Regions from separate parts of the Arthrobacter sp. Ha26 genome, predicted to be linked through region 1. Evidence: riboswitches for the same ligand, from Rfam matches in the RefSeq annotation. Region 1 holds a riboswitch; the other holds the start of a gene.
The links. A riboswitch is a leader RNA that binds a small molecule or an ion and turns the genes downstream of it on or off. The one in region 1 is predicted to bind glycine.
Positions count from the first base shown of each region.

Region 2: linked by a shared signal. The riboswitch ahead of gcvP (aminomethyl-transferring glycine dehydrogenase) and the one ahead of gcvP (aminomethyl-transferring glycine dehydrogenase) in region 1 are both predicted to bind glycine.

Region 1 is NZ_JBNHGX010000006.1:16,742-24,508, forward strand. Features, by position in the region: gene AC5RVY_RS14320 (agmatine deiminase family protein) at 1-572, opposite strand, end outside; gene AC5RVY_RS14325 (nitrilase-related carbon-nitrogen hydrolase) at 614-1,642, opposite strand; gene AC5RVY_RS14330 (Dps family protein) at 1,856-2,335, shown strand; gene AC5RVY_RS14335 (MFS transporter) at 2,430-4,010, opposite strand; gene AC5RVY_RS14340 (TetR/AcrR family transcriptional regulator) at 4,077-4,616, shown strand; glycine riboswitch at 4,709-4,807, shown strand; glycine riboswitch at 4,808-4,947, shown strand; gene gcvP (aminomethyl-transferring glycine dehydrogenase) at 4,986-7,767, shown strand, end outside.
Region 2 is NZ_JBNHGX010000001.1:870,955-878,721, forward strand. Features, by position in the region: gene glyA (serine hydroxymethyltransferase) at 1-555, opposite strand, end outside; gene gcvH (glycine cleavage system protein GcvH) at 552-935, opposite strand; gene gcvT (glycine cleavage system aminomethyltransferase GcvT) at 1,040-2,188, opposite strand; gene gcvP (aminomethyl-transferring glycine dehydrogenase) at 2,199-5,051, opposite strand; glycine riboswitch at 5,103-5,210, opposite strand; glycine riboswitch at 5,212-5,309, opposite strand; gene AC5RVY_RS04180 (Na+/H+ antiporter) at 5,493-7,367, shown strand; gene AC5RVY_RS04185 (SRPBCC family protein) at 7,443-7,767, opposite strand, start outside.

The DNA of each region.
Region 1 (7,767 bases):
CGCGGCAGCCACACCACATGGGTGGCGCCGATGGTGCGGGCCAGTTCCTGCTCGACGTCGGCCCGGCTGAGGCCCGGATTGCGGCCCGGATCCAGCTGCACGGTTTCCGTCACCAGTACGGTTCCCTGGCCGTCCACCTGGATGCCGCCGCCCTCGTTCACCAGCGCTGACACGATGTGCCGGGCGCCTGACCGGCCGGCAACCTCGCCGGCGATCAAGGCATCCTTGTCCCACTGCGCCCAGTCCTGGCCGCCCCAGCCGTTGAACACCCAGTCCACGGCACCGAGCCGGCCGTCGCCGTCCAGGACGAACGTGGGCCCGATGTCGCGCATCCATGCATCATTGAGCGGGGCGGCAAGCACCTCGACATCAGGGTGCAGGTAGGCGGCGGCCGTGTCGACGTCGTCGGGATCCACCACCATGGTGACCGACTGGAACTCGACGGCGGCGTTGGCTACGGCTGCCCAGGTGGACCGGGCCACATGGGCGGCCTCAGCAGATTCGCCCAGGGTGTAGCCGCCGGCGGGGAAGGCCATCCAGAGCCGTTCCTGGCGGGCAGTTTCGGCAGGCATCCGCCACTGCCCGGTGCTGGCTGCGGCCTGCTGCGGGGCGGTCATGAGCAGGCCTCTGCGAAGCCGCGCTCGCCGCCCAGGAGTTCATTTGCGCGGACGGGTTCAGTCAGGCGGGAGTAGGTGTCCGGGCGGCGCGTGGCCAGGAAGGGGAACAGGGTCAGCCAGTCCTTCCGCTGGTCCAGGTCCAGGTCTGCCACCAGGACGGCGGACGCGTCGCGCGGCGCCTGGGCCAGGATGCGGCCGTAGGGATCGGAGATAAACGAGGAGCCGTAGAAGTTCAGGGTGCCTTCGCTGCCCCAGCGGTTCGGGGCGACCATGAACAGGCCGTTGGCGATGCCGTTGCCGACGATGACCTGCTGCCACAATGGCTGGGTGTCGAATTCCGGGTGGTCGGGTTCGGAGCCGATCGCCGTGGGGTACACCACGATTTCCGCCCCGCCCAGGGAATACAGCCGGGCAACTTCCGGGAACCATTCATCCCAGCAGGTGGGCATCCCCAGCCTGGCGCCGCCCAGTTCGGCCGGAGCGTGGACCTCGTAGGCGTCGGCCGCTGCCGGTCCTTGGCGGAAGAACTTGTCCTCGTAGTATCCGGCCGTGACGGGGATGTGGAGCTTGTGTGTCCGCGCCAGGAGCTCGCCCCCGGCGGAGACCAGGATGGCGGTGTTCAGCCCCAGGCCGTCGTCCGTTCCGTCCGGGTCCTCGGCACGCTGGTACAACGATGCATGCACGGACACCCCGTGGCGGCGTGCCGCTTCGGCGGCGAAGCGGAAGGTGGGGCCCGTGAGGAGGTCTTCGGCAATGTCCGAGGGCCGGCTGCGGGTGGGGCCCTCGGAAGGGTCGTTGTGCGGGCGGGTGTCTGCCGGGTAGCGCGAAAGCGTCAATTCGGGCAGGAAGACTACGGAAGCGCCCAGCCGGGCGGCCCGGCTGATCCCCTCGTCCAGTTCGGCCTCGACGGCGGTGCTGTCTGCGTGCCAGCGGTGCTGGACCACGCCGACGCGCAGGGCTGGCCGGCCGGACGGCGTTGTCCGGGCCAGGGAGGCGGGTGCGCCGAGGCAGGAAATTTCAATCATGTTTGCTACTCCAGTGAGACGACGGTCACTAAATGAATGACGTTCATTTAGTATGCGGCGTGAAGGGCCCGGATGCAAGGGAAAATATGAATCACGTTCGTTTATGTCTTCCGGGAGGAGTTAGTAAGCTCACTGAGAAATTGCTGCCAGCGCCTCGGCGGCGGGATAAGGGGCTGGTAGCGTCGGGATGACTGGACCAATCGAGGAGGATGCATGAAAGCTTCACCGACACTGACCAACAACCTGCAGGCTGTGCTCGCGGACCTGATCGAATTGCACATCCAGGGCAAGCAGGCCCACTGGAATATCGTAGGAACGAACTTCCGGGACCTCCACCTGCAGTTGGACGAGATCGTCGATGCCGCCCGCCAGTTCGCTGACGATGCGGCCGAGCGCATGAGGGCACTGCACGCCCTCCCGGATGGCCGCAGCTCCACCGTGGCTCAATCCACCAGCCTCGCTCCTTTTCCTGATGGCCTCATCAGCACCAAGGACGCGATCGAACGTATTGTTGCCGCCCTCGAAGCTGCCGTAGGCACCATGCGGAAGGTGCATGACGAGGTGGACGAGGAAGACCCCACGTCGGCGGACCTCCTGCACGAGTTCATCGCCAAGCTCGAGCAGTTCGCGTGGATGGTGAACGCCGAGACGATGAAGGCCACCGCCAGCGTCACGGCCCCGGACGCCACGTAACCCCGGGGCGCACGAAATTTCAGCGCCCGGCGCCGGACTTCCTGTCCAGCGCCGGGCGCTGCTTTGTGCCCGCGGCACGGCAGCGGCGTGCCGCTCATCCGGCCTTGGGCACTTTCCGGAGGACGACGGCGGCAAGCACTGCCGCCGTCGCCATCAGTACCAGCCCGATCGCCGCGGTGACATGCACCCCCGAATCAAAGGCGGCACCGGCGGCCTGCCGGACGGCGTCCGCCAGGGGAGCGGGCAATCCTGCCGCCAGTTCCATGGCTCCGGCAAGAGTCTGGCCGGCATGGGCGGTGCCCTGGCCGCCGGCAGCTTCGGCCACACCGGCCGGAAGCCGCAGGTTGTGCTGGTAGGAGGCCGTGAGGATCGAGCCCAGTACGGCAGTGCCGAGTAATGCGCCTATCTCGTACCCCGTCTCGGAGATAGCCGCTGCCGCTCCTGATTTTTCCGCCGGGGCGCTGCCCAGGATGAGGTCGTTGGAGATGGTCTCAGCGGTCCCTACGCCCAGCGCCAGAACCACCAATGCCGCGAGCAGCATCGCCGGCCCGTTGGCGTGGTTGCCGAACGTCACCAGGCTGTACCCCGCCGCGCTCATGGCGAGCCCGGCCGCCACCACAAAGCCGGGCCGGATTTTCCGGACCAGGGGCACCACGGCCAGGCCTGCCACCACGGTGGCCACCAGCGCCGGAATCATGGCCATACCTGCGGCGGAAGGGGCCATGCCTTCGAGGAGTTGCAGGTGCTGGGCCAGGAAGAGGATAAAGCCGTTGAAGGAGAACAGGGCCAGGATGTTCGCCGTGATGGCCATGCTGAACACCCGGTTGCGGAACAGGGACACGTCCAGCAAGGGGCTCTCCAGCTGCTGTTGCCGGCGGACAAAAAGGGCGCCCATGGCCAGTCCGGAGGCGACACTTCCCAGCGCCAGGAGGCCCGGTCCTTCGGTGGCGTACTCCTTGATCCCGTAAACCACCGGCACCATGGTCAGCAGCGAAAGCAGGATACTCGGCGCATCCACGCGTCCCGGCGCAGGGTCCCGGGACTCCGGAATGAAGGCGGGCCCGAAGGCCAGCAACGGCAGCATGATGGGTACCGCCACCAGCAGCACGGCGCCCCACCAGAATTGCTCCACGAGCCAGCCGCCGAAGATAGGACCCAGGGCGGCGCCGCCGGAAAACCCGGCCGCCCAAATGGCGATGGCGAGCCGGCGCCGGTTCGGGTCCGGGAAGATATTGCGGATCAGGGACAGCGTGGAGGGCATCAGCGTCGCGCCGAAGAAGCCCAGGGCGGCGCGGCCTGCGATGAGCCAGCCGGCACTGGGCGCGAACGCCGTTGCGGCTGAAACTGCCGCGAAGCCGATACTGCCGATGATCAGCAGCCGGCGGCGCCCGATCCGGTCGCCGAGGCTCCCCATGGCGACGAGCAGTCCCGCCAATACCAGCGGGTAGGCGTCCACGATCCACAGAAGTTCGACGCCGGAGGCATCCAGCGCCCGGGCTATTGCCGGCAGGGCAAAGGTCAGTGCGGTGTTGTCAACGGCGACGAGGAGGACCGGGAACATCAGTAACGCCAACGCGAGCCAGTCGCGCCACGTCCCCCGGGCCGTAGCCGGCCGGTGGGTGCTTGCCGGATTAAGGCGGGTGTGGTCCTGCTGGGTGGGTGGGAAAGCGGTCATCTCTTAACTATACCGTCCAGACGGTATAGTTAAGAAACTGGTTCAGGAGCCTGCATGATTGGAACCATGGCCAGAAAACCCGTCGCGCGAGATGCAGTCCTCGATGCCTTTGAAGAACTCCTGATCGACGTGGGGGAGCGGGCCGCCACGCTGGATGCGGTGGCAAAGCGGGCAGGAGTCTCCAAGGGCGGGCTGCTGTATCACTTCCCCAACAAGGAGGCGCTGATCGCGGCCACCCTTGAACGGCTGGACCACCTGGCAGGGGAGGACCTTGCTGCCATGGCGTCCGCACCCGAAGGGGCGGCCGCCTATTTCATCCGGTCGTCGCTCTGGTCCGATACCCCCATGGACCGTTCCTTCGTTGCGGCTACCCGCCTCGCTGAGGTTGCCCATGAAGAGGCCCGCCGCCGCTTCGCAGCCATCCAGCAGCAGTGGCTGGAGCTCATCGGCAAGGACGTGGGGGCGGCCATGGCAAAGGCTGTGCTGTACATGGGGGACGGTTTGTACTTCAACGCCATGTGGGAGAGCGGGCCGGCCGGAAAGGCCGGCAACCGGCAAGCGGAGGTGGATGGACTCCTGGCCGCCGTGGAGCGGCTCAGGGGCTAGCTGCCATTTGCCCCACAGCCTGCGCCATAGGAGAATTGGTCCATGTGTTGGCCGCCCCGGGCGTGCCAAGACAAATCCAAATGAATAGCCTTTGATCTGCGGCGGGAGAGTTCTGCCAGAAGGTACAAGCAGGCGCCGTAGGAGCAATACCTCCCCAGGAATCTCACAGGCCCATGTACCGCCGCGGCGAGGCACCTCTGGAAAGCAGCACGCTGTCCGCGTTGGGATCCTGTCCCGGTGACTTGGACTGCTGTGCTCACCGACGGTGCAAGCGGGGCCCGCGCCAGCAGGCAACGCGGAAACTCTCAGGTCCAGTTACAGAGCGGGGAGGACCCGAATCGATGTGGCGTACCCTGCGCCGCCTTAGTTATGGAGTTCCTCGTGACTGTATCTCCGGCCTCCGCCATTCCGGCCTCCGCCTCCCCGGACGCCACCGCTCCGGCTGCCACCTTCGTTGACCGGCACATCGGGGCCCGCCGCCAGGCCGACGTCGACACCATGCTCGAGGCTGTGGGCTACGACACCGTGGACGCGCTGGTTGACACCGCCGTGCCCAAGGACATCCGTCAGGACTCGGCCCTGGAATTGGGTGGCGCGCTGAGCGAGGTGGAGGCGCTCGCCGAACTGCGCCGGCTCGCGGCGAAGAACAAGACTGCGGTGCAGATGATTGGCCAGGGTTACTACGACACCGTGACCCCGCCGGTGATCCGCCGGAACATCCTTGAGGGCCCGGCCTGGTACACCGCGTACACGCCTTACCAGCCCGAAATTTCCCAGGGCCGGCTGGAGGCGCTGCTGAACTTCCAGACCATGGTCCAGGACCTGGTGGGCCTGCCCATCGCGAATGCGTCCCTGCTGGATGAAGCCACGGCTGTGGCCGAGGCCGTGCTGATGATGCGCCGCGCCAATAAAAATAAAGATGCGCGCGACGGCAAGACGGTGCTGGATGCCGACTGCCTGCCGCAGACCATCGCCATCGTCAAGGGCCGCTCTGAGGCCCTCGGCTTCGAGGTGGAAATCGCGGACCTGTCCAAGGGCCTGCCGGACGGTTCCATCAACGGCGTGGTGCTCCAGCAGCCCGGCGCCTCAGGCCGGATTTTTGACCACACCGCCGTGATCGCTGAGGCGAAGGGACGCGGTGCCCTGGTCACCGTCGCCGCCGACCTCCTGGCCCTCACCCTCATCACGCCTCCCGGTGAGCAGGGGGCGGACATCGCTGTCGGCTCGGCACAGCGCTTCGGCGTCCCGCTGTTCTATGGCGGCCCGCACGCCGCCTACATGGCGGTGCAGAAGGGCCTGGAGCGTTCCATGCCCGGCCGCCTGGTGGGCGTCTCCAAGGATTCCGCCGGAGTGCCTGCCTACCGCCTGGCACTGCAGACCCGCGAGCAGCACATCCGCCGCGAGAAGGCCACCTCCAACATCTGCACAGCCCAGGCGCTCTTGGCCATCGTTGCCTCAATGTATGCGGTCTACCACGGACCGGAGGGCCTGAAAGCGATTGCCCGGTCCGCGCACGCCCATGCCAAGACCCTCGCCGCCTCACTCGCCGCCGCCGGTTTGGACGTGCTGCACACGAGCTTCTTTGACACTGTGACCGTTTCCGTTCCGGGCAAAGCCGCGGGCATCATCGCTGCCGCTGAGGCCCAGGGCATCAACCTGCGCAGCATCGACGCGGACACCGTGGGCTTCTCCACGGATGAAACGACGACGACGGCAATCGTCGACGCCGTCCTCGAAGCTTTTGGAGTTGAAGCCTCTGGTGCCGGGCTGGGCAACGTGACAGAGGGTTTTGCCCTGCACGACGCCGTGGAACGTTCCTCCGACTTCCTGCAGCACCCGGTGTTCAACACCCACCGCTCAGAAACCCAGCTGCTGCGCTACATCCGGAAGCTCAGCGACCGGGACCTGGCGCTGGACCGCACCATGATCCCGCTGGGTTCCTGCACCATGAAGCTGAACGCCACGGCCGAGATGGAAGCCATCTCCTGGCCCGAGTTCGCCTCGATCCACCCGTTCGCCCCGGACTCCCAGACCGAAGGCTGCCGTGAACTGATCGGGGACCTGGAATCCCAGCTGACGGAGATCACCGGGTACGACCAAGTGTCCATCCAGCCCAACGCCGGTTCCCAAGGCGAGCTGGCCGGACTGCTCGCGATCCGCGGCTACCACCACTCCCGCGGGGAGGCGCAGCGCAACGTCTGCCTGATCCCGGCCTCGGCGCATGGTACCAACGCCGCCTCGGCTGTCCTTGCCGGGATGAAGGTTGTTGTGGTGGCCACTGCGCCGGACGGCACCATCGACCACGCCGACCTGTACGCCAAGATCGAGGCGCACAAGGACGCCCTGTCCTGCATCATGATCACCTACCCGTCCACGCACGGAGTGTACGACGGTGACGTCCGCGAAGTCTGCGACGCCATCCACGCGGCAGGGGGCCAGGTCTACATCGACGGCGCCAACCTCAACGCCCTGGTGGGGCTGGCGCAGCCGGGCAAGTTCGGTGGCGACGTCTCGCACCTGAACCTGCACAAGACGTTCTGCATCCCGCACGGCGGCGGCGGCCCCGGCGTCGGCCCGGTCGCTGCCAAAGCCCACCTGGCACCCTTTATGCCCGGCAACGCGGCCACCTGGACCGAAGGCAACGACGTCCCGATCTCTGCGTCAAAGTATGGATCCGCCGGCGTGCTGCCCATCTCCTGGGCCTATGTGAAGCTGATGGGCGGCCAGGGCCTCACCGAAGCCACCAAATCCGCGCTGCTCGCCGCGAACTACGTCGCGGCCCGGCTGAACGACTACTTCCCCGTCCTGTACACCGGTGAAGGGGGACTGGTAGCGCACGAGTGCATCCTGGACCTGCGCGACCTGACGGCGAAGACCGGCGTCACCGCGGAGGATGTGGCCAAGCGCCTCATCGACTACGGCTTCCACGCACCCACCCTGGCGTTCCCCGTTGCGGGCACCCTGATGGTGGAACCCACGGAGTCCGAGGACCTCGGGGAGATGGACCGGTTCATTGAGGCGATGATCTCCATCCGTGCTGAAATCGACCAGGTGGCGAACGGTGAGTTCTCCGTGACGGACAGCCCGCTGCGCAACGCCCCGCACACCGCTGCCGCGGCCATCAGCAGCGACTGGGACCGCGCCTACCCGC
Region 2 (7,767 bases), on a different contig from region 1:
GATCAGCGCGGGCTTGGTCTCCTGCGCCAGCCGCTCCACCTCGGCCATATCCACCGTGTGGGTGTCCTCGCGGACGCCGTACGGCACCACGTTGTACAGCTTGCCGGAGAAGTTGATCTTCATGCCGTGCGTGAGGTGGCCGCCGTGGGCCAGGTTCAGGCCCATGATGGTATCGCCCGGCTTGATCAGCGCGTGCATCACCGAGGCGTTGGCCTGCGCGCCGGAGTGCGGCTGCACGTTGGCGAACCCGGCACCGAAGAGTGCCTTGATCCGGTCGATCGCGAGCTGTTCAATGACGTCCACGTGCTCGCAGCCGCCGTAGTAGCGCTTGCCCGGGTAGCCCTCGGCGTACTTGTTGGTCAGCACCGAACCCTGTGCCTGCATCACGGCGACGGCGGTGTGGTTCTCGGAGGCGATCATCTCCAGGCCGTCACGCTGCCGGGTGAGTTCGTCGTCGATCTTTGCGGCGATTTGGGGATCCAGGGCGGACAGGTCCGCGTCCAGCGACGGCGACACGACCTGTTCGAAGGCGGTTACCCCTGCAGCGGCGCTCACAGTTCGCCGCCGTTGGCTGCCGCGTACTCTTCGGCGGACATGAGCGGGCCTTCTTCGGTGACGGCTACTTTGAAGAGCCAGCCGGCGCCGTAGGGATCGTTGTTGATCAGGGCGGGATCGGAGACCACGTCGTCGTTGATCTCCACCACTTCGCCCGTCACGGGCGCGTAAAGGTCGGAGACGGACTTGGTGGATTCCACCTCGCCGCAGGTCTCCCCCGCGGTCACCGTGGAGCCAACCTCGGGCAGGTCCACGTACACGATGTCGCCCAGGGCTTCGGCAGCCACAGCGGAGATTCCGACGCCGGTAGGCCCGGATCCGTCCGCAGCAACCCACTCGTGCTCGGCGGAGTACTTCAGTTCAGCAACAACTTTTGCCATGTGTATTTCCTTAGGTTCGTGTGTTAAAAGTGATGGGGGGTTTGGCCAAAACGTGCATTTAGTGATGGAGCGTTTCGTTAAACCCTGCGAAAGGTGATGGAGCGTTAATTTTGGCGCTTGTAGAAGGGCAGCGCGACGACTTCGAAGGGCTCTGCCTTGCCGCGGAGGTCGATGTCCAGTGCTGTACCGGGTTCTGAGTGTTCGACGTCGACATAGGCCAGGGCGATCGGGTAACCGAGGGTGGGGCTCGGCTGGCCCGAGGTCACCTCGCCCACCACGTTGCCGTCCTTGAGGACCGGGTAGTGGCTGCGGCCGGCCCGGCGGCCAAGGCCTTTGAGTCCCACGAGCTTCCGGCCGGACGTGGAACCGGCGCCCAGTTCCTTGAGCTCCGCGAGCACTGCCTTGCCCACGAAGTCCGACTCCTTCTTGAGTGAAACAACAGGACCCAACCCGGCAGCGTAGGGGTTGCCCTCGCGGGAGAGCTCGTTGCCGTAAAGCGGCATGCCGGCTTCGAGGCGTAGGGAGTCGCGGCAGGCCAGGCCTGCGGGAATGAGCCCGTGGCTGGCGCCGGCGTCCAGCAGGGCCTCCCACAAGCCGGCGGCGTCCTCGTTGGGGATGTAGATCTCGAACCCGTCCTCGCCGGTGTAGCCGGTGCGCGCCAGCAGCAACTCCTGGACAGTACCGTTGACGGCGATGCCTACCTCCACAGCAGCGTAGTACTTCAGCTCCGTCACCAGCGAGTGCTGCTCGGCCGGGACCAGTGCCAGGAGGATGGCCTCGGCGTTAGGGCCCTGCACGGCGATAAGGGACGTCTCGGCGGAAACGTCCTCCACGGTCACGTCAAAGTTGGCAGCCCGCTCAGCCAGGGCAGCAGCCACCACCGCGGCGTTTCCTGCGTTGGGCACCACCAGGTACTTCGCTGTTCCGTCCGCAGCCGCGGGAAGGCGGTAGGAGATGAGGTCGTCGATGATGCCGCCGTCTTCCTGACAGATCAGCGAGTACTTGGCCTTGCCCACGGCCACGGCGGAGAGTTTGCCGGCCAGGGCGTAGTCAAGGAAGGCGGCGGCGTCGGGGCCGGTGACCCAGACTTCGCCCATGTGGGAGAGGTCGAACAGGCCTGCGGCGTTGCGCACGGCGTGGTGCTCGGCCAGCTCGGAGACGTACTTCAGGGGCATCTGCCAGCCGCCGAAGTCGGTGAAGGAAGCGCCGGCAATCTTGTGCTGCTCGTACAGCGCGGTGTAATTCTCAGTCATCACGGAATCCTTAGTTCTCAAATTCGGAGAGCGGCGGGCAGGAGCAGATCAGGTTGCGGTCCCCTGCTGCGCCGTCGATGCGGCCCACGGGCGGGAAGTACTTGTCCTGCCGCAGTGACGAGACGGGGAAGGCTGCCTGCTCGCGCGGGTACGTCCGGTTCCAGTCAGAAGAGACGACGGCGGCGGCCGTGTGGGGTGCGTTGCGCAGCGGCGACTCTTCTACTGTGAAGTCACCGGCGGCCACCTGGTCGATTTCCTTGCGGATGATGATCATGGCTTCGATGAAGCGGTCGATCTCGGCGAGGTCCTCGGACTCGGTGGGCTCCACCATGAGGGTCCCTGCCACCGGGAAGGACAGGGTGGGGGCGTGGAAGCCGAAGTCGATCAGGCGCTTGGCCACGTCCTCGGCAGTCACGCCGGTCTTCGCCGTCAGGTCGCGCAGGTCCAGGATGCACTCGTGCGCCACCAGGCCGCTCTCACCGGTGTAGAGGACGGGGAAGTACTCGTCCAGGCGAGCGGCAACATAGTTCGCAGCGAGCAGCGCGGACTTGGTGGCCTCGGTCAGGCCCTGCCCGCCCATCAGCTTCACATAAGCCCAGGAAATCGGCAGCACACCGGCGGAACCGAAACGCGACGCCGAGATGGCAACGCCGTGGCCGTCCTCATGGGCCGCCTTGTTGGCATCGCCCGGCATAAACGGGGCCAGGTGCGCCTTGGCCGCAACCGGGCCGACGCCGGGTCCGCCACCGCCGTGCGGGATGCAGAAGGTCTTGTGCAGGTTCAGGTGCGAGACGTCGCCACCGAACTTGCCCGGCTGGGCCAGGCCGACCAGGGCGTTCAGGTTTGCCCCGTCAACGTACACCTGGCCGCCGGCTGCATGAACCGCGTCGCAGACTTCGCGGACGTCAGAGTCGTACACACCGTGGGTGGAGGGGTAAGTGATCATGATGGCCGAGAGGACGTCCTTGTGCGCCTCGATCTTGGCCTGCAGGTCGGCGTGATCAATCGTGCCGTCGGCAGCCGTGGCCACCACAACAACCTTCATGCCCGCAAGCACGGCGGAGGCGGCGTTGGTTCCGTGAGCTGAGGCCGGGATGAGGCAGATGTTGCGCTGCGCCTCACCGCGGGAGTGGTGGTAGCCACGGATCGCCAGCAGTCCGGCCAGCTCGCCCTGGGAACCGGCGTTGGGCTGGATGGATACCTGGTCGTACCCGGTGATCTCGGCGAGGTCAGCTTCCAGGCCGCTGATCAGTTCACGCCAGCCGGCAGTCTGGGAGTCGGGCGCGAAGGGGTGGATCGAGGCGAACTCGGGCCAGGAGATGGCTTCCATCTCGGCCGTGGCATTCAGCTTCATGGTGCAGGAACCCAGCGGGATCATGGTGCGGTCCAGCGCCAGGTCCCGGTCGGAAAGGCGGCGGATGTAGCGCAGCAGCTGGGTTTCTGAGCGGTGGGTGTTGAACACCGGGTGCTGCAGGTAGGTGGAGGTGCGCAGCACGGACTCGGGCAGTTCGAACCCGGCGGCTTCCACAACGGGACCGGCGCCGAAGGCGACGACCACCGCGGAGAGGACCTCCGGCGTCGTGGTTTCATCGACTGACACGCCGACGGTGTCCGCGTCGATCAGGCGCAAGTTGATGCCGCGGGCTTCGGCGGCGGTGATCACCTTGTGTGCCTTGCCGGGCACGCGGACGGTGATGGTGTCGAAGAAGGTGTCGGATACCAGTTCGCGGCCGGCGATTTTCAGCGTGGTGGCCAGGGCGCGGGCGTTGTTGTGTACGGTCTCGGCGATTGCCTTGAGGCCGTCGGGGCCGTGGTAGACGGCGTAGAAGGACGAGACGATAGCCAGCAGCGCCTGCGCGGTGCAGATGTTGGAGGTGGCCTTCTCGCGGCGGATGTGCTGCTCGCGGGTCTGGAGGGCCAGGCGGTAGGCGGGGACACCGGCGTTGTCCTTGGAAACGCCCACGATGCGGCCGGGGAGTGTGCGCTCCATGCCTTCACGGACGGCCATGTAGGCGGCGTGCGGGCCACCGAAGAACAACGGCACGCCCAGGCGCTGGGTGGAGCCGACGGCGATGTCCGCGCCCTGCTCGCCCGGCGGGGTGATCAGGGTGAGGGCCAGGAGGTCGGCGGCCACGGTGACCAGGGCGCCGCGGTCCTTAGCCTCGGCGATGACGGCGGACTGGTCCCAGACGCGGCCGGAGACGCCGGGCTGCTGGAGAACCACCCCGTTGATGTCGCCCTCGGGCAAGCCGTTGGTGAGGTCCGCGATCTCCACCTCGAAGCCGAGGGCTTCGGCGCGTCCCAGCACGATGGCGATGGTCTGCGGGAGCAGGTCGGCGTCCAGGACAGTCTTGCCGTCCTTGGCCGTTTTGTTCTTGTTGGCCCGGCGCATCAGCAGCACAGCCTCGGCCACGGCGGTGGCTTCGTCCAGCAGGGAAGCGTTGGCCACCGGGAGGGCCGTGAGGTCCTGCACCATGGTCTGGAAGTTCAGCAGCGCCTCGAGCCGGCCCTGCGAAATCTCGGGCTGGTAGGGCGTGTAGGCGGTGTACCAGGCGGGGGATTCGAGGATGTTGCGGCGGATCACCGGCGGGGTCACAGTGTCGTAGTAGCCCTGGCCGATCATCTGCACGGCCATCTTGTTCTTGCCGGCCAGCTTGCGGAGCTCGGCGAGGACCTGGACTTCGCTCAGGGCGCTCTCGAGGGTAAGCGGCTTGTCCTGGCGGATGGAGTCGGGGACTGCGCTGTCGACGAGGCCGTCAACGCTGTCATAGCCGACGGCCTTGAGCATGGTGTCGATGTCAGCCTGGCGGCGCGCGCCGATATGGCGGTCAGCGAAGGTGGTTGGGGACGATTGAACCGTCATGAGAGGAACTCCATAATTCAGGTGGCATACATCGCCACTTTGATTCGGGTTCCTCCCCGCTCTGTATTGGACCTGAGAGTTTTGCTTTGCCCTGCTGTTCAGCGGGACGCCACTTGCACCGTCGGTGAGCCCGGTTGCCCGGACTGCTTTCCAGAGTTGCCTTGCCGCGGCGGTACGTGGGCCTGAGAGATTCCTGGGGAGGATTTGCTCCTACGGCGCCTGCAGAACGTACCGGCAGGACTCTCCCGCCGCAGATCATTAGCATGTGCCACTGGTGGGTGACACGGCTCACACCATACAGGATTCGGCGCCGGGATGCCAAATCCGCACCGTTTTAGGGCGGGCGTACGACGGCGGGACGCCGGCCGTCGGCCCCTTCCCAAGGCGTCACGGGGGAACCGCGGTGGTCACCGGGCGCTCCCGGCCTGAGAGAATAGCCCCATGGAAATCGCCCTGGGCCTTCTGGTTCTGGTTGCGGTGGTCTGCGCCGGAAGCGCGCTGGGCCGGAAACTCAATATTTCGGTTCCCTTGCTGCTGGTGCTGGCCGGTGTTGCCGGTTCCTTCCTCCCGTTCGTTCCGCGGATTGAGCTGAACCCCGAGCTGGTCCTGATTGGCCTGTTGCCGCCGTTGCTCTACGCGGCGGCCCTGCGGACTTCACTGTTCGATTTCAGCTCCAACCGCCGTTCCATCGGGCTGCTCTCGGTGGGCTATGTCATCTTCGGCACGATTGCCGTGGGATTGGTGGTTTCGTGGCTGTTCCCTGAGATTCCGCTGGCCGCCGCGTTCGCGCTCGGCGCCGTCCTGGCGCCGCCGGATGCGGTGGCGGCAACCGCCATCGCCCGGAAGGTGGGGATGCCGCGCAGGATCGTCACTATCCTGGAGGGCGAATCCCTGGTCAACGACGCGACGGCGCTGATCTGCCTGCGGGCAGCGATCGCCGCCATCTCAGGGTCCGTGTCCGCAGTGGAGATCGCCGGGGACTTCCTGCTCGCGGTGGGCGGCGGGCTGGTGGTAGGCATCGCTGCGGCCTACGTTTTGACCGAACTACGCAAGCGCATCCGGAACGTGGCGATCAACACCTCCACATCGCTGGTGGCCCCCTTGGTGGCGTACCTCCCGGCGGAAGCGATCCACGCGTCGGGTGTCCTCGCCGTCGTCGTGACCGGGTTGGTGATGGGCACCAAGGCGCCGTCCATGCCCAACGGCGCCGCCCGGCTGAGCCAGCGCAGCAACTGGAACACGCTGCAGTTCCTGCTCGAAAACTCGGTCTTCCTGCTGATCGGGCTGCAGGTGCGGACCATCATCGAGGGCGTCCAGGATGATTCCCTTGGTGCCGCACGGATCTGGGCCGGCTGCGCGGTGATCCTCGCGGCGGTGCTGGTGCTCCGGCCGGTGTGGGTGTTCCCGGCGACGTACCTGCCCCGACTGATTCCGGCCGTCCGGCGCAACGATCCGAACCCGCCCTGGCAGTTCCCGGCCATTGTCTCCTGGGCCGGGATGCGGGGCGTTGTCACCCTGGCGGCGGTGCTGGTGCTGCCTCCCGACCTGGAGCACCGTTCAGTGCTGATCCTCGCTGCCTTGGTGGTGGTGGGCGGCACCCTAGCACTGCAGGGCCTCACCCTCCCGGGGCTGGTCCGCGTCCTGCGGGTGCAGGGTCCGGACCAGCGCGAGGATGCCCTGAACAAGGCGTCGCTGATGCAGCTGGCCACTGCTGCTGGTGTGGCCCGCCTGCAGGAGCTGCGGACGGAGGACGATCCGCCGGAGGTGGTGGCCATGCTGAAACGGCGCACGCAGGAGCGCGGTTTGGCAGCATGGGAACGGCTGGGCCGCCCGTCGGCGGAAACGGCGACGCCCAGCGAGCGCTATGCCCGGTTACGGCTTGCCATGCTGGAAGCCGAACGGTCAAAGGTGCTGGAGCTGCGGCGCGGCGGCGAGTACGCGCAGGAAGTCCTGAGCGACGTCCTGGAGCGGCTGGACGTTGAGGAATCCATGCTCGACGTGGCCCTGGACGAGGTGGATACCTCCGGCGAGGGCGGCGGGGAAGGAATCGCGAGGCCAGGCGGGGTGTGCGGCCACCTCGAGTCCGCAGGGTCGCGGGACGTGCCGAAGGATGCCTTCTGCGCGGACTGCCGCAGGGAAGGTACGGTGCCGGTCCACCTGCGGATGTGCCTCGCGTGCGGCCAGGTGGGGTGCTGCGATTCCTCCCCCGCAACCCACTCTTCCAGGCACTTTGAAACGACGGGGCATCCGGTCATGCGAAGCATCGAGCCGGGCGAAGACTGGCGCTGGTGCTACCAGGACGACCTGCTGGGTTAAGGGCCCGCTGCGTGATCGCCCGCTGAGGTGACAGGACGACGGCGGAACGTCCCGCCGTCGTCCGCTTGCTTACCGTCAGGAAACTCCAGCGAGAACCCCGTCGATCCGCGCAAGCAGGCCGGGCCAGCCGTTGCCCATGCCCTCAATGGCCTGCTTGCCCATCGGGGTGTCGAGGCGGAAGCCGGCGTGTTCGTGGTGCAGGACGGTGCCGCCGTCCACCGGTTCCAGCCGCCAGGTGATGGTGGTGTCCAGTATGCCTTCCGAGAAGAGGAAGCTGATGGATGTGCCCGGGTCCACGGTGAGGACTTCGCACTGCTGCTGGCCCCAGGAGCCCATGTCCATGGTGAAGCGGTGGCCCACCACCGGCGCGATATCCCCCGGCGCCCACCAGCGCGCGAGG